2 regions of the Streptomyces sp. NPDC050549 genome follow, and region 1 is predicted to be linked to the other one. Evidence: riboswitches for the same ligand, from Rfam matches in the RefSeq annotation. Region 1 holds a riboswitch; the other holds the start of a gene.
The links. Region 1 has a riboswitch for S-adenosylmethionine ahead of AB0I51_RS38235 (aminotransferase class V-fold PLP-dependent enzyme). Riboswitches for the same ligand answer to the same signal wherever they lie in the genome.
Positions count from the first base shown of each region.

Region 2: linked by a shared signal. The riboswitch ahead of thrC (threonine synthase) and the one ahead of AB0I51_RS38235 (aminotransferase class V-fold PLP-dependent enzyme) in region 1 are both predicted to bind S-adenosylmethionine.

Region 1 is NZ_JBFAJD010000038.1:82,233-89,275, forward strand. It holds gene AB0I51_RS38210 (NYN domain-containing protein) at 1-916, opposite strand, end outside; gene AB0I51_RS38215 (hypothetical protein) at 954-1,193, opposite strand; gene AB0I51_RS38220 (rhomboid family intramembrane serine protease) at 1,355-2,089, shown strand; gene AB0I51_RS38225 (Lrp/AsnC ligand binding domain-containing protein) at 2,086-2,367, shown strand; gene AB0I51_RS38230 (hypothetical protein) at 2,449-3,084, opposite strand; gene AB0I51_RS38235 (aminotransferase class V-fold PLP-dependent enzyme) at 3,095-4,456, opposite strand; SAM riboswitch class IV at 4,622-4,738, opposite strand; gene trpD (anthranilate phosphoribosyltransferase) at 4,815-5,879, opposite strand; gene AB0I51_RS38245 (ubiquinol-cytochrome c reductase cytochrome b subunit) at 6,014-7,043, opposite strand, start outside.
Region 2 is NZ_JBFAJD010000002.1:40,213-47,255, reverse strand. It holds gene groL (chaperonin GroEL) at 1-868, opposite strand, end outside; gene AB0I51_RS04250 (cold-shock protein) at 1,209-1,415, opposite strand; gene AB0I51_RS04245 (MoaD/ThiS family protein) at 1,847-2,122, opposite strand; gene thrC (threonine synthase) at 2,215-3,546, opposite strand; SAM riboswitch class I at 3,564-3,720, opposite strand; gene AB0I51_RS04235 (glucosyl-3-phosphoglycerate synthase) at 3,903-4,847, shown strand; gene AB0I51_RS04230 (trehalose-6-phosphate synthase) at 4,945-6,444, shown strand; gene otsB (trehalose-phosphatase) at 6,677-7,043, opposite strand, start outside.

The DNA of each region.
Region 1 (7,043 bases):
CCGCGATGTCTTTGGGGGTCATTCGTCCCGGTTCGACCGCGTCGACGGTCTCGGCGGGCCGTACGGAGACGGGCGGCAGCGCCAGTTCCCTGCGCAGCCCCTGGGTCGCCTCCAGCACGGTGTCGAGCAGCAGCCGTACCCGCATGTCCTCGACGCTGCGCCCCTCCCGGGCCGCCTTGCGGGTGGCCTCCAGGGCCGCCTCCGCCTCGGCGAGCCGGGCCTTGAGCCGCCGGGTCTCGACCTCGCCCGCGGAGAGCTGGGCCTGCCCCTCGGCGCGCGCGGCGTCCGTCTCGGCCCGCAGCTTGCGCAGAGCGGCCTCACCGCGCTTGATGTCGCTGTGCGCGGAACGCAACTTGCGGTGAAGCGATTCCACTTCCTTCTTCGCCGCGTCCAGCTCGGTGCGCAGCCGCTCGGTCTCGGTCCGGGTGGCATCCCGCGCCTGCGCCAACTCCTCGCGCAGCCGCTCCAGTTCGGCCCGGTTCTCCTCGTCTGCACGCTCGGCGTCGGCGCGCAGCGCCTCCTCGCCGGCGGCGGTCACCAGTTTGACCCAGCCGGTGGGGCGCAGAACATAGGCCGCGGCCGCCACGTCGAGCGGATCCGCGGCCGGGGGCGGCGAGCCGGAGTCGAGCGCGCCGGTGAGCTCCGGCTGGGTCTCTCTCAGCTTCTCCCCGATACGCTGCCGGAACAGCGGATCGGTCTCCAGCGCGGCGGCCATGGCGTTGCCGGCGAACTTGGCGCGCCGGTTGGGGGCGAAGCGGGCGTACTGTCGTAGCTGCGCGGGCAGTTCGCCGACGGTGAGCCCACCGAAGCCGTCCGACACAATCTGTACGACTCTTCTCCGCACGCCGTCGGGCAGCGGACGGTCGAGCACCTCGGCGGCGCCGTCGCCCGGCCCCCCGCCCGAGTTCTCCACCATCCCTCACACCCCAATACGTGTGCGGGGCCGCTCCCTCTCAGGAGCCGGCGCCCGGCCTGTCCACGAGTTCCACCTGATCCACGGCGTTGCACCAGCGGCAGCGCACCGACTCGATGGTCTCACTGACCACCTCGCGCTCCTCCACCTTCGGCTCACCCGCCAGGTCCAGGTGGAGGTACTCCACGACCTTCGACGAACGCGTCACGTCGAAGCGCGTGAGGTTGCCGCAGAGGGTGCAGCGCCACCGCGTCGAGGCGGTCGGCAGGGGTACCGTCATCGTGGCTGTCCGCTTCCTTCTTGTTCCAGTTTCCGTGATCGCCGGTTTCCCCGGCGAGTGTGGCTCGTAACCCTACGGCCTGGCGGGTACTCGCCGCTCGGCCGTCCGCAGCGGCGAGGCACTCCGCCCCGGTACGTCCTGTTGCGCCATGCTCTGTATCCATGATCAGCAACTGGGGAACAGCGGCCGTCAGAGCCCTCCGGAACACCTCGGCACCGATGACATACGCCCTGATCGCCCTGTGCTGCCTGATCTTCGTTCTCGGCCCGGCCTCGGGTTTCGTCCCGTCCTACGGCACCGGAGACGCGCTGCTCGCCGCCCAGCGGGCGTACTTCCACCGCTGGGGAGTGGTACCGGCCGACCTGTTCGCCAGCCCCACCCGGGAGGCCCTGACCCCCGTCACGGCCCTGTTCGTCCACGGCAGCTGGATCCACCTCCTCGGCAACATGCTCTTCCTCTACGTCTTCGGGGCGATGACCGAGGAACGGCTGGGACGAGTCGAATTCATCCTGTTCTACGTGGTCTGCGGCTATCTGGCGCTGCTGGGCTACGCGCTGGCCAACGCCGGCTCCGCACAGTCCCTTGTCGGCGCGTCCGGGGCGATCTCGGCGGTCCTCGGGGCGTTCCTGTACCTCTTCCCCCGGGCCCGCGTGACGAGCCTCCTCCCCTTCCTCTTCTTTCTGCCGCTGCGCTTCCCCGCGTGGGTCGTACTCCCGTTCTGGGCGGCCCTCCAGTGGCTGGCGGCGGGCCAGGCCGCCCAGGGACCGGGGGTGGCGTACCTCGCCCACCTGGTGGGCTTCACGCTGGGCTTCGGCTACGCGTGGGCCAGATTCGGCCGTACCACTAGAGTGAAGGCCGCCCCAGCAACGGTCCCCGAGGGAGAGAACCAGCCGTGATCACCGCGATCGTCCTCATCAAGACCAGCGTGGACCGGATTCCGGAGATCGCCGAGTCGATCGCCGCGCTCGAATCCGTGAGCGAGGTCTTCTCCGTCACCGGTACGTACGACTTGATCGCGATGGTGCGGGTCCGGCAGCACGAGGACCTCGCGGAGGTCATCCCCGGCCGGATCAGCAAGATCCCCGGAGTGGAGGGGACGGACACGCACGTGGCGTTCCGGACGTACTCCCAGCATGATCTCGAAGCCGCGTTCGCGATCGGGCTGGACTCCTAGCGCGCGTTCAGCCGCTTCCACAGAGTGACCAGCGCGCCCCAGTTCACGACCTCCCAGGCCGGTATCTCGGTGCGGTGCGGGTCACCGTGCCCGTCCCTGCCCCGCAGGACGAGCCGGACGTCCCGGGGCCGCAGCCACCAGGACGCCGGCACGGGAAAGTCCGGCAGGCCGACGGCGGGATACGGCTCCCGCATCTCGGCCCAGCGGTAGGGGGAGCAGCCCGCCCGGTACGAACACCCCGTGCGCGTCCGCCGTGAGCGGGCCGAAGGTGACCTGCCGGCCCTTCCCGATCCGGTCGAGCAGCGCCGGTGCCCGGGCCTCGGCCACCCGCTTGCGGATGTGCTCGGCGGCGGACCGGATCCGCAGGTTCTCGAAGGGCTCGACGACCATCGGTCCCAGCACGGTCCGCCGCTCGTCGAGCAGGAAGCCCTGTTCCGTCCCGTCGCCGAACCGCAGCAGGTGCCGGTGGGCCAGGGTGTACCGGGCCCTGTCTCCCTGCTCGTTGGTCGTGACGATCACGTCGACGGTGGAGCGCCAGCGCGTCACGTCGGCCCATCGACGGACCTGCGCACCGGACCCGAGGACGAGCCCCTCCTCGTAGAGGTGGACGCGCTTCCCGCCGAGGAGACTCGGCGCACGCCGTACGACCGCGTCGCCCAGCGGCTCGCCAAGCCCCTCGGCCGCCGCCGCTCCACTCACCCCGGATGGAATCCCCACCCTTGGACGGTCACACGGCCGGCACGCAACGGCCGTCCTGCGTACGGTAGTTCCACTTGGCGCCGACGGTCACGAGTTCCCGTACGGCCGTCACGAAGCGCTCGATGTGCTCGTCCGGGGTGCCCGCGCCGAAGCTCACGCGGATCGCGTTGAGGGACTTCTCGCCCGGGGCGGCCTCGGGGGCGCCGCACTCGCCCTGGGTCTGCGGGTCGCTGCCGAGCAGGGTGCGGACGAGGGGGTGGGCGCAGAAGAGGCCGTCGCGGACGCCGATGCCGTACTCGGCGGAGAGGGCGGCGGCGAAGTGCGAGCTGTTCCAGCCCTCGACGACGAAGGAGATGACGCCGACGCGCGGGGCGTCGTCACCGAAGAGGGACAGGACACGGACCGCCGGGACCTCGGCCAGACCCGCCCGCACCTTCTCGATCAGGTACTGCTCGCGGGCGACCAGTGTGTCGAAGCCGGCCTCGGTGAGCGCCCTGCAGGCCGACGCGATGGAGTAGGCGCCGATGACGTTCGGGGAGCCGGCCTCGTGCCGGGCGGCGCTGTCGTGCCACTCGACGTCCACTCCCCCGTCCTCTCGCCGGGTGACCTTGCGGCTGGCGCCGCCGCCGGCGAGGTAGGGGTCGGCCGCCCGGAGCCAGTCGGCGCGGCCGGCGAGGACGCCGGAGCCGAAGGGGGCGTAGAGCTTGTGGCCGGAGAAGGCGATCCAGTCGACGTCGAGGTCCTGGACGGACACCGGGTGGTGCGGGGCGAGCTGGGCGGCGTCCAGGACGATCCGGGCGCCGTGGGCGTGCGCGGCGGTGGCGAGTTCGCGGACCGGCCACAGCTCGCCGGTGACGTTCGAGGCGCCGGTGACACAGACCAGGGCCGGGCCCTGCGGGTCCCGGGCGGCGAGGGCCCGCTCCAGGGTCTCGACGGCCTGGGCCGGGGTGCGCGGAGCGTTGAGGTAGGTGACCCGGGCGTCCTTCCAGGGCAGCAGGGACGCGTGGTGCTCGGTCTCGAAGACGAAGACCTGGCAGCCGGCGGGGAGGGCGGCGGCGAGAAGGTTGAGGGAGTCGGTCGTCGAGCGGGTGAAGATCAGCTGGTCGTCGGCGCGGCAGTCGAGGAACTCGGAGACGGTCTTCCGCGCGTTCTCGAAGAGGTCCGTCGACAGCTGGGAGAGGTAGCCGGCGCCGCGGTGGACGCTGCCGTAGTACGGGGCGTAGGCCGCCACGTCGTCCCAGACGCGCTGCAGGGCCGGGGCGCTGGCCGCGTAGTCGAGCGCCGCGTAGGTGACCTCGCCGCCCGTGACGAGCGGGACGGTGACATCCCGGCCGAGAACGGGCAGCTGGGCACAAATGGTCTGAACGGCGGCAGTGGTGGAGACAGACATGGCGAACTCCTGTGAGAGGCAAGGCGGAACCACCGTGCGAGCGGGCAGGGCTCAAGCACGGACAGGGTGAAAGGGGGTGTGCGGAGGCGGGGCTCGGCGCCCTATCGCATTCGCTTGCTCACAGAGGGCTCCCTCGATGACCAGGACCCCTGGTGTCTTTCGAGGGGCCCGCGCTTGCCGCAGACCTCGCTGCCTACGGCCTGGTCTTCACCCGGGGCACCCCGCCACGGACGGAGGGTTGCCGGACAGTCGGCCGGGGCCTCATGACTGTCACTCATGACCTGGTCGGAAAACTTACGTGAGGTGATCGTCGTCCCGCAACCCGTGTCCGGATCGCGGGACGACGACCGCCGTACGGCTACGCGTTGGTGGCCGCCGCCCAGCGCTCCAGAGTCCGCTTGGCCGCCCCCGAGTCGATCGACTCCGCGGCCTTCTCCATCCCGCCCCGGATCCGGTCCGCCAACGGCCCGTCCCCCCGCTCCAGCGCCACCAGGGCAGCCGCCGAGTTCAGGAGTACGGCGTCGCGCACCGGGCCCGTCTCGCCGTCCAGGAGGCGGCGGGCGACACCGGCGTTGTAGTCGGGGTCGGCACCGCGCAGCGCCTCGATGGGGACCAGCCGGAGGCCGACGTCCCTGGGGTCGAAGGCCTCCTCGGTGACCTTGCCGTCGCGGACGATCCACACCCGGGAGGTGGCCGTGGTCGTCAGCTCGTCGAGGCCGTCGTCGCCGCGGAACACCAGCGCGGACGAACCGCGTTCGGCGAGCACGCCGGCGATGAGCCCGGCCATGCGGGTGTCGAAGCAGCCGACCGCCGAGGTGGTGACGCGGGCCGGGTTGGTGAGCGGGCCCAGGAGGTTGAACGCGGTCGGAATCCCCAGGGCACCGCGGACCGCGCCGGCGAACCGCATCGCGGGGTGGAACTTGGCCGCGAAGCAGAAGGTGATCCCGGCCTCCGCCGCCACCCGCGCCACCTGCTCGGTCGGCAGGTTCAGATTGATGCCGAGCTTCTCCAGCACGTCGGAGGAGCCGCTCGCCGAGGACGCGGCCCGGTTGCCGTGCTTGACGACCTTCGCACCGGTACCGGCGATCACGATCGCGGACATCGTCGAGATGTTGACCGTCTTGGCCCGGTCGCCACCCGTACCGACGATGTCGACCGCCGGCCCCGGGATGTCCAGCGGCTTGGCGTGGGCGTACATCGCCTCGACCAGACCGGTGATCTCCTCGACCGTCTCGCCCTTGGCCCGCAGCGCCACCAGGAAGCCCGCGATCTGCGCGTCCGCGGCCTCACCGCTCATGATGCGGTCCATCGCCCACGCCGTGCCGTCGGAGTCCAGGTCCTGGCCGGCCAGCAGCGCGCTCAGTACGTCGGGCCAGGAACGGGCCGCCGCGGTGTCGCCTCCAGCGGGGGTCACAGCGCTCATACGGCCGCTCCTGGGTGTCGTAGAAAAATGGTTCAACGATGTGTCCCCACCCTATCCAGCGCGGGACACGGCGAAGGGCCCCGTCCGGTGTTCGGACGGGGCCCTTCGACTGTGGCGTGGCGACGCCTCAGCGATCAGTGGTGGCCGTGGCCGCTCGTGATCTCCTTGTACTCCTCGACGGTGGGCTTGGCGATCTGGGACTCCTCGCCGTAGTACGCCTCGCTCAGCTTGGCGCGCAGCTTCTCGGAGCCCTTGACCTTGCGCTCGACACCGTTCTCGTCGACCGTCGCGCCGATCGCGGCCGGCTCGTACTGCTGGTGCGCGGTGAGCGTGTGCAGCGCGTCCTGGCTGAGCGGCTCGTGGATCTCGACGAACTCACCGTGCGGCAGGCGCTTGATGATGCCGGACTCGCGGCCGTGCAGCACCTTGTCCTTGTCGCGGCGCTGGAGGCCGAGGCAGATCCGCTTGGTGGCGACGAAGACGAGCACCGGCACCACGAAGAAGGCGACACGCACGAACCAGGTGATCGAGTTGATCGACAGGTGGAAGTGCGTGGCCCAGATGTCGTTGCCGCCACCGACGAGCAGGACGAAGTACCACGAGATCCACGCGGCACCGAAGGCCGTACGGGTCGGGACGTTGCGCGGGCGGTCCAGGATGTGGTGCTCGCTCTTGTCGCCGGTGACCCAGGACTCGATGAACGGGTAGACCGCGATGGCGACCAGGACCAGCGGGAAGACGATCAGCGGGATGAACACGCCCAGGACGAGCGTGTGACCCCAGAAGTTGATCTCCCAGCCCGGCATGAAACGGATCAGGCCCTCGGAGAAGCCCATGTACCAGTCGGGCTGGGCGCCCGTGGACACCATGTCCGGACGGTAGGGGCCCATGGCCCAGATCGGGTTGATCGAGGCGATCGCCGCGACGGCCGCGATGACACCGAAGACCAGGAAGAAGAAGCCTCCGGCCTTGGCCATGTAGACCGGCAGCAGCGGCATGCCGACGACGTTGTTGTTCGTCTTTCCGGGGCCCGCGAACTGCGTGTGCTTGTGGTAGAAGACCAGGATCAGGTGGCCGACCACCAGACCGAGCATGATGCCCGGCAGCAGCAGGATGTGGATCGAGTAGAACCGCGCGACGAAGTCGCCGCCCGGGAACTCTCCG
Region 2 (7,043 bases), on a different contig from region 1:
TGTCGCCGAGCATGGCCTTGCGGCGGTCGCCGAAGCCCGGAGCCTTGACAGCGACGGACTTGAAGGTGCCGCGGATCTTGTTGACGACCAGCGTGGACAGGGCCTCGCCCTCGACGTCCTCGGCGATGATCAGCAGCGGCTTGCCCGACTGCATGACCTTCTCCAGGAGCGGGAGCAGGTCCTTGACGTTGGCGATCTTCGAGTTGGCGATCAGGATGTACGGGTCGTCGAGGACGGCCTCCATACGCTCCATGTCGGTGGCGAAGTACGCCGAGATGTAGCCCTTGTCGAAGCGCATGCCCTCGGTGAGCTCAAGCTCCAGACCGAAGGTCTGCGACTCCTCGACGGTGATGACGCCTTCCTTGCCGACCTTGTCCATCGCCTCGGCGATGAGCTCGCCGATCTGGGTGTCGGCGGCGGAGATGGAGGCCGTGGAAGCGATCTGCTCCTTGGTCTCCACGTCCTTGGCCTGCTCCAGCAGGGCACCGGAGACGGCCTCGACGGCCTTCTCGATACCGCGCTTGAGGGCCATCGGGTTGGCGCCCGCGGCTACGTTGCGCAGACCCTCCTTGACGAGGGCCTGGGCGAGGACGGTCGCGGTGGTCGTACCGTCACCGGCGACGTCGTCCGTCTTCTTGGCGACTTCCTTGACCAGCTCGGCGCCGATCTTTTCGTACGGGTCCTCGAGCTCGATCTCCTTGGCGATGGAAACACCATCGTTGGTGATCGTGGGGGCGCCCCACTTCTTCTCGAGGACGACGTTGCGGCCCTTGGGGCCAAGGGTGACCTTGACGGCGTCGGCGAGCTGGTTCATCCCGCGCTCGAGACCGCGCCGTGCCTCCTCGTCGAACGCGATGATCTTGGCCATGTGAAGTGGTCCTCCCGGACTGGGGTGGATTGCTCCGGACCGCGCTGGCGCCCGCGACGGACGGCCTGCCTGCCCCGTGGTTCCTTGCACCACCTGGCCTGCGGGCCTCACCGACCCGGTCCTTCGTTATCACTCTCACCTTCAGAGTGCTAACGCCAATGATTAGCACTCGGCATGGTCGAGTGCAAGCGGCTACCAGGTTCTGACCCCCTGGCACGGGCCCGGCCGCGACCCGGCTCCGAGCATGCCGAAGGGCCCGTACCCCAGGAGGTGACCCCCCAGGAGTACGAGCCCTTCGGTGAGGAACGAAGAACGTCGCTGCTGTTCGTCGGCGCGTGCTTCAGCCGGTCGCGAGCCGGACCATGTCCGCCTGCGGCCCCTTCTGACCCTGCGAGATCTCGAAATCGACCCGCTGACCCTCTTCCAGGGTGCGGTAGCCGTCCATCTGAATCGCGCTGTAGTGGACGAAAACATCCGCACCACCGTCGACCGCGATGAAGCCGTACCCCTTCTCCGCGTTGAACCATTTGACGGTGCCCTGAGCCATGCCTAACTCCCCTATTACTGGCCCTTGCACGGATCCACACTTCGCGGATCCGGGTCAGACCTCACCCCCCACAGGATTGGGGGCGTGCGCCGGAACGCGTCGACCGCGGCCGAATGTATCCGTCCAACTGCCGTCTGCAACAGGTCAATCCGACGAGAATTCCGGGCAGGACCGGTCGGGAATTTACGGAGAATTCGTCCGACTTCAGGGCAAGTCGGGCCCGATAAAGGGAACATAAGGTGCATAAGACCTGCACACTTTGGCTACTTCTCATCGCACACGGAGCCGGTACTCATATGCGTTCGGCATGCGGAGTGGAGCGCGTTCCCCAACTGTACCCCGCTCAATCATAGAGAATTGCCCCCTCCGCTTCTCTCACGGAGGGGGCAATTCGATGAACTCTTGGTAATCGATGTTACCTAGGGTAACGATCAGCCGCCGGCGACGGCCGGAATGATCGAGACTCCGGCCCCGTCCGGGGTGGCCGTCTCCAGCCCCTGCTCGAAGCGGACGTCGTCGTCGTTGACGTACACATTGACGAACCGGCGCAGCTTGCCCTGGTCGTCGAGCACACGCGCGGAGATCCCGGTGTGGTTCTTCTCCAGGTCGCTGATGACCTCGGCGAGGGTGGCGCCCTCGGCGGCGACCTCTGCCTTGCCGCCGGTGTAGGTGCGCAGGATGGTGGGGATGCGAACGGTCACGCTCATGACTTTCAACCTCCGGTCAGGTGGGGGCCTTTAGGGGCGCGGGGAACTGCGCGACCAGCCCCCACCGGACCCGCAGGCGAAAAACAACGAAGCTAGGACGCGAGCCCAGCTTCCCTGAACGACTCGAGGCTCGGCCGGATGGTCGCGGTGAGCCCGGTACCGGCAACCGCGTCCAGCGTCTTCAGACCGTCCCCGGTGTTCAGCACGACGGTGGTCAGCGTCGGGTCCAGCAGTCCGTTCTCGATCAGCTTCTTCGCCACACCGACGGTCACCCCGCCCGCGGTCTCCGCGAAGATGCCCTCGGTCCGCGCGAGCAGCTTGATCGCGTCGACGACCTGCTCGTCGTTGACGTCCTCCACCGCCCCACCGGTACGCCGGGCGATGTCGAGAACATAGGGACCGTCCGCCGGGTTCCCGATCGCCAGCGACTTGGCGATGGTGTTCGGCTTCTGCGGGCGTACGACGTCGTGCCCGGCCTTGTAGGCCACGGACACCGGCGAGCAGCCCTCCGCCTGGGCGCCGAAGATCTTGTACGGCCTGTCCTCGACGAGCCCGAGCTTGATCAGCTCCTGCAGACCCTTGTCGATCTTCGTGAGCTGCGAGCCGGAGGCGATCGGCACGACCAGCTGGTCGGGAAGCCGCCAGCCGAGCTGCTCGCAGATCTCGTACGCCAGGGTCTTGGAGCCCTCCGCGTAGTACGGCCGCAGGTTGACGTTGACGAAGCCCCAGCCCTCGCCGGCCGGGTCGCCGATCAGCTCGGAGCAGAAGCGGTTCACGTCGTCGTAGTTGCCCTCGATGCCGACCAGCTCGCCGCCGTAGATCGCGGCCATGACGATCTTGCCCTCTTCCAGGTCGTGCGGGATGAACACGCAGGAGCGGAAGCCGGCGCGGGCGGCGGCGGCGCCGACGGCGCCCGCGAGGTTGCCGGTGGAGGAGCAGGACAGGGTGGTGAAGTCGAACGCGCGGGCGGCCTCGATGGCCTGGGCCACGACACGGTCCTTGAAGGAGTGCGTCGGGTTGCCGGAGTCGTCCTTCACGAACAACTTGCCCGCGTCGACGCCCAGTTCGCGGGCGAGGTTGTCGGCCTGGACGAGCTTGGTCCAGCCGGGGTTGATGTTCGGCTTGGTCGCCACATCGGCGGGGACGGGCAGGAGGGGCGCGTAACGCCAGATGTTCGCGGGGCCCGCTTCGATCTGCTTGCGGAGCTCTTCGGTGTCGTAGGCCGAGAAGTCGTAGGCGATCTCCAGCGGGCCGAAACACTCCTCGCAGGCGAAGACCGGGCCGAGCGGGACGCGGTGGCCGCACTCACGGCAGGACAGCGCGGCGGCGGGGCCGAGATCAACGGTGTCCGTGGGGTTCGGGTCCGCGGCGGTCGTGTCCGTCTTCGCGGGGTTCGTGGTGCTTGCAACAGTCTGCGCAGCCATGGAGGCGAGGCCCTTTCTCCTCATCTTCCTCACGACGCATCTCGCCGTGAGACGGATTTGGCACCTTCCCGAGCCGGGAGCCTCACCACGTCAGCGTGTACCTGCGTGACAAGACCGGCTGGAGGGTTGCCGGGGCTTCATCGGGCCGTATCCCTCTGCCCCTCTGGATGAGCGGTGTTCAGTTGTGTATGCGATTGTCCCGCCGACGGCCCCCGACATGCGATGGTCATCAGCGTTGTTCAAGACTGTAACCGAAGGCCAGGACAGTTGAGTGAGCCGTCCGAACCGCGAGATGGATCACATACTCACTGTCTGTGACCAGCCCTCGCCGAGAGAACGCAGAGGAGCCGCGCAACGTGCTGAAGGAAGTCGAGCACTGGCTGAGCACCCGCTCCTGGTCCCTGACCGATCGGCCGCTCCACAAGATCCTGGCCGCGAAGCACCGCACGGGCCAGTCGGTCTCCGTCGTGCTGCCCGCGCTGAACGAGGAAGCGACGGTCGGTGACATCGTCGCGATCATCCGCCACGACCTCATGCAGCAGGTCCCGCTCGTCGACGAGATCGTCGTCGTCGACTCCGGGTCCACCGACCGCACCTCCGAGGTGGCCGCCGCGGCGGGCGCCCGGGTCGTGCACCGGGACGACATCCTGCCCCGCATCCCCGCCGTGCCCGGCAAGGGCGAGGTGCTGTGGCGCTCGCTGCTGGTCACCAGCAGCGACATCGTCTGCTTCATCGACGCGGACCTGAAGGAGTTCTCCTCCGACTTCGTCACCGGAATCGTGGGCCCGCTGCTCACCGACCCCGGCGTCGACCTCGTCAAGGCGATGTACGACCGCCCGCTGGGCGGCGCCGCCGGCCAGGGCGGACGCGTCACCGAACTGATGGCCCGCCCGCTGCTCAACATGCACTGGCCTCAACTGGCCGGATTCGTGCAGCCGTTGGGAGGCGAGTACGCGGCCCGCCGCTCCCTGCTGGAGCAGCTCCCGTTCCCCGTCGGCTACGGCGTCGAGCTGGGCATGCTCGTCGACGCGCTGCACCTGGTGGGCCTGGACGCCCTCGCGCAGGTCGACGTGGGTGTGCGCAAGCACCGGCACCAGGACGGGCAGGCGCTGGGCCGCATGGCAGCGCAGATCTACCGCACGGCACAGCTGAGGCTGGCCCGCGGGCATCTCATCCGGCCGTCCCTCACACAGTTCGAGCGGGGGCCGGAGGGTTTCGAGCCGCGCACGTACTCCGTGGACACCGAGGAACGGCCGCCGATGGCGGACATCACCGAGTACCAGTCGCGCAAGGTGGCCTAGCCGGCGGCACGGCCCGGGGGCCGTATACGGACTCGGACGGTCCGCCGCGGGGCGTCCGTACGTTTGAGGGTTTCCGGGCCGGGCTAGGTTGTGCCGTATGGCTTCTACGTCGTCCACCTCGTCCACCTCGTCCACGTCGTCCACGTCCGGTGCAGCTCAGGTGCTCGTCGCGTCCAATCGCGGTCCGGTCTCGTACGAGGTGGGCGACGACGGTTCGCTGCATGCCCGGCGCGGCGGCGGCGGGCTGGTGTCCGGGCTGTCGGCGATCGGTCCGGACGCGGGGGCGCTGTGGGTGTGCTCGGCGCTGTCCGACGGCGACCGGGAGGCGGTCCGGCGGGGCGTCGGCGAGGACGGCGTGCGCATGCTCGCCATCCCGGCCGACGTGCACGCCGACGCGTACAACGGGATCGCCAACTCCGTGCTGTGGTTCGTCCACCACATGCTGTACCAGACCCCGCTGGAGCCGGTCTTCGACGCGGAGTTCCGGCGCCAGTGGGCGTCGTACGAGACGTACAACCGGGCGTTCGCCGAGGCGCTGGCCGAAGAGGCGGCCGAGGGCGCGGCGGTGCTGGTGCAGGACTACCACCTGTGTCTGGTGCCAGGGATGCTGAGGGAGTTGAGGCCGGACCTGCGGATCGGGCACTTCTCGCACACGCCGTGGGCGCCGGTGGAGTACTTCTCGATGCTTCCGGACGACATCCAGGTGCGGCTGATGGAAGGCATGCTCGGGGCGGACCGGGTGGGGTTCCTGACCTGGCGGTGGGCGACGGCGTTCGAGAACTGCGTGCAGGGGCTCGACCCGTACAGGTGGCTCCCCAAGTGGCCGTCCGGCGCGCCCCGGTCGATCGAGCACCTGGAGAAGGAGCGGATCACCCGCAGGACGCTCATCGGTGTCCACGGGCTGGGCGCCGACGCCGAGTTCCTGCACACCCGCTCGCACCAGGCGGACGTCGAGGAGCGGATGGTCGCGCTGCGCGAGGAGATCGGCGAGGGCCGCAAGGCCATCGTCCGGGTGGACCGGACCGAGCTGTCGAAGAACATCGTGCGCGGGCTGCTGGCGTACCGGCAGCTGCTCGACGACCACCCCGAGTGGCACGAGCGGGTCGTGCACGTGGCCTTCGCCTACCCGTCCCGGCAGGACCTCGCCGTGTACCGGGACTACACGGCCGAGGTGCAACGGGTCGCCGACGAGATCAACTCCCTTTACGGCAAGCCCGGTTGGACCCCGGTCGTCCTCCACGTCAAGGACGACTTCGCCCGCTCGCTGGCCGCGTACCGCCTCGCCGACGTGGCCCTCGTCAACCCCATCCGCGACGGCATGAACCTCGTCGCCAAGGAGGTTCCGGTCGTCTCCGACGAGGGCTGCGCGCTGGTCCTCTCCCGGGAGGCGGGCGCGTTCCAGGAACTGGGCAAGGACGCGATCGCCGTCAACCCGTACGACGTGATCGGCACGGCCGACGCCCTCCACGAGGCGCTCACCATGCCCGTCGGGGAACGCGCCGAGCGGACAAAGAGCCTGGCCGCCGCGGCTACGGCGCTTCCCCCGGCCCAGTGGTTCCTGGACCAGCTGAACGCGCTGCGGGATCAGGCGAGTTGAGCGGCGAGCACCGGAATACCGGCAGGGCTGCGGTCCCGCCGCCCTCCGGGCGCCACACCGTTGCGGCAAGCCCGCCTCGTCACCCCGACGCGGGGCACACGACCCCACACCCCGCCCCACTTCCTCCACCGACACCGGCCCCGTCAGTCCAGCCGAACGCGCTGCGCGAGCGGCGGAGCGGCCGACCGGAGGCACTCGGCAGCCGCGCATAACCGCCGACACCCCCGCGAAATCAGCCGAGTCGAGCCGCCAGCGCCGACAGCAGGGCCACGACCCCAGCCGCTCCGTCCACCACCAGGTCCGCGCGTTCGCGCAGTTCTGTCACCTCGTCGTTGCCGCTGCACACGAGGAGGCCGGGGAGGCCGTCGGAGCGGAGTTTCTCCACGGCGGCGAAGGCGGGGAGATCGCCGAGGTCGTCGCCGGCGTAGAGGACGGACTCGGCGCCCGTCTCGCGGAGGTAGTCGGCGAGGGCGACGCCCTTGTCCATGCCGGGCGGGCGCAACTCCAGGACCAGGCGGCCGGGTTCGACGATCAGGCCGTGGCGGGCAGCGAGGTCGGTGAGGGGGGCGCGGAGGGCCTCGAAGGCTGCCTGGGGGTCC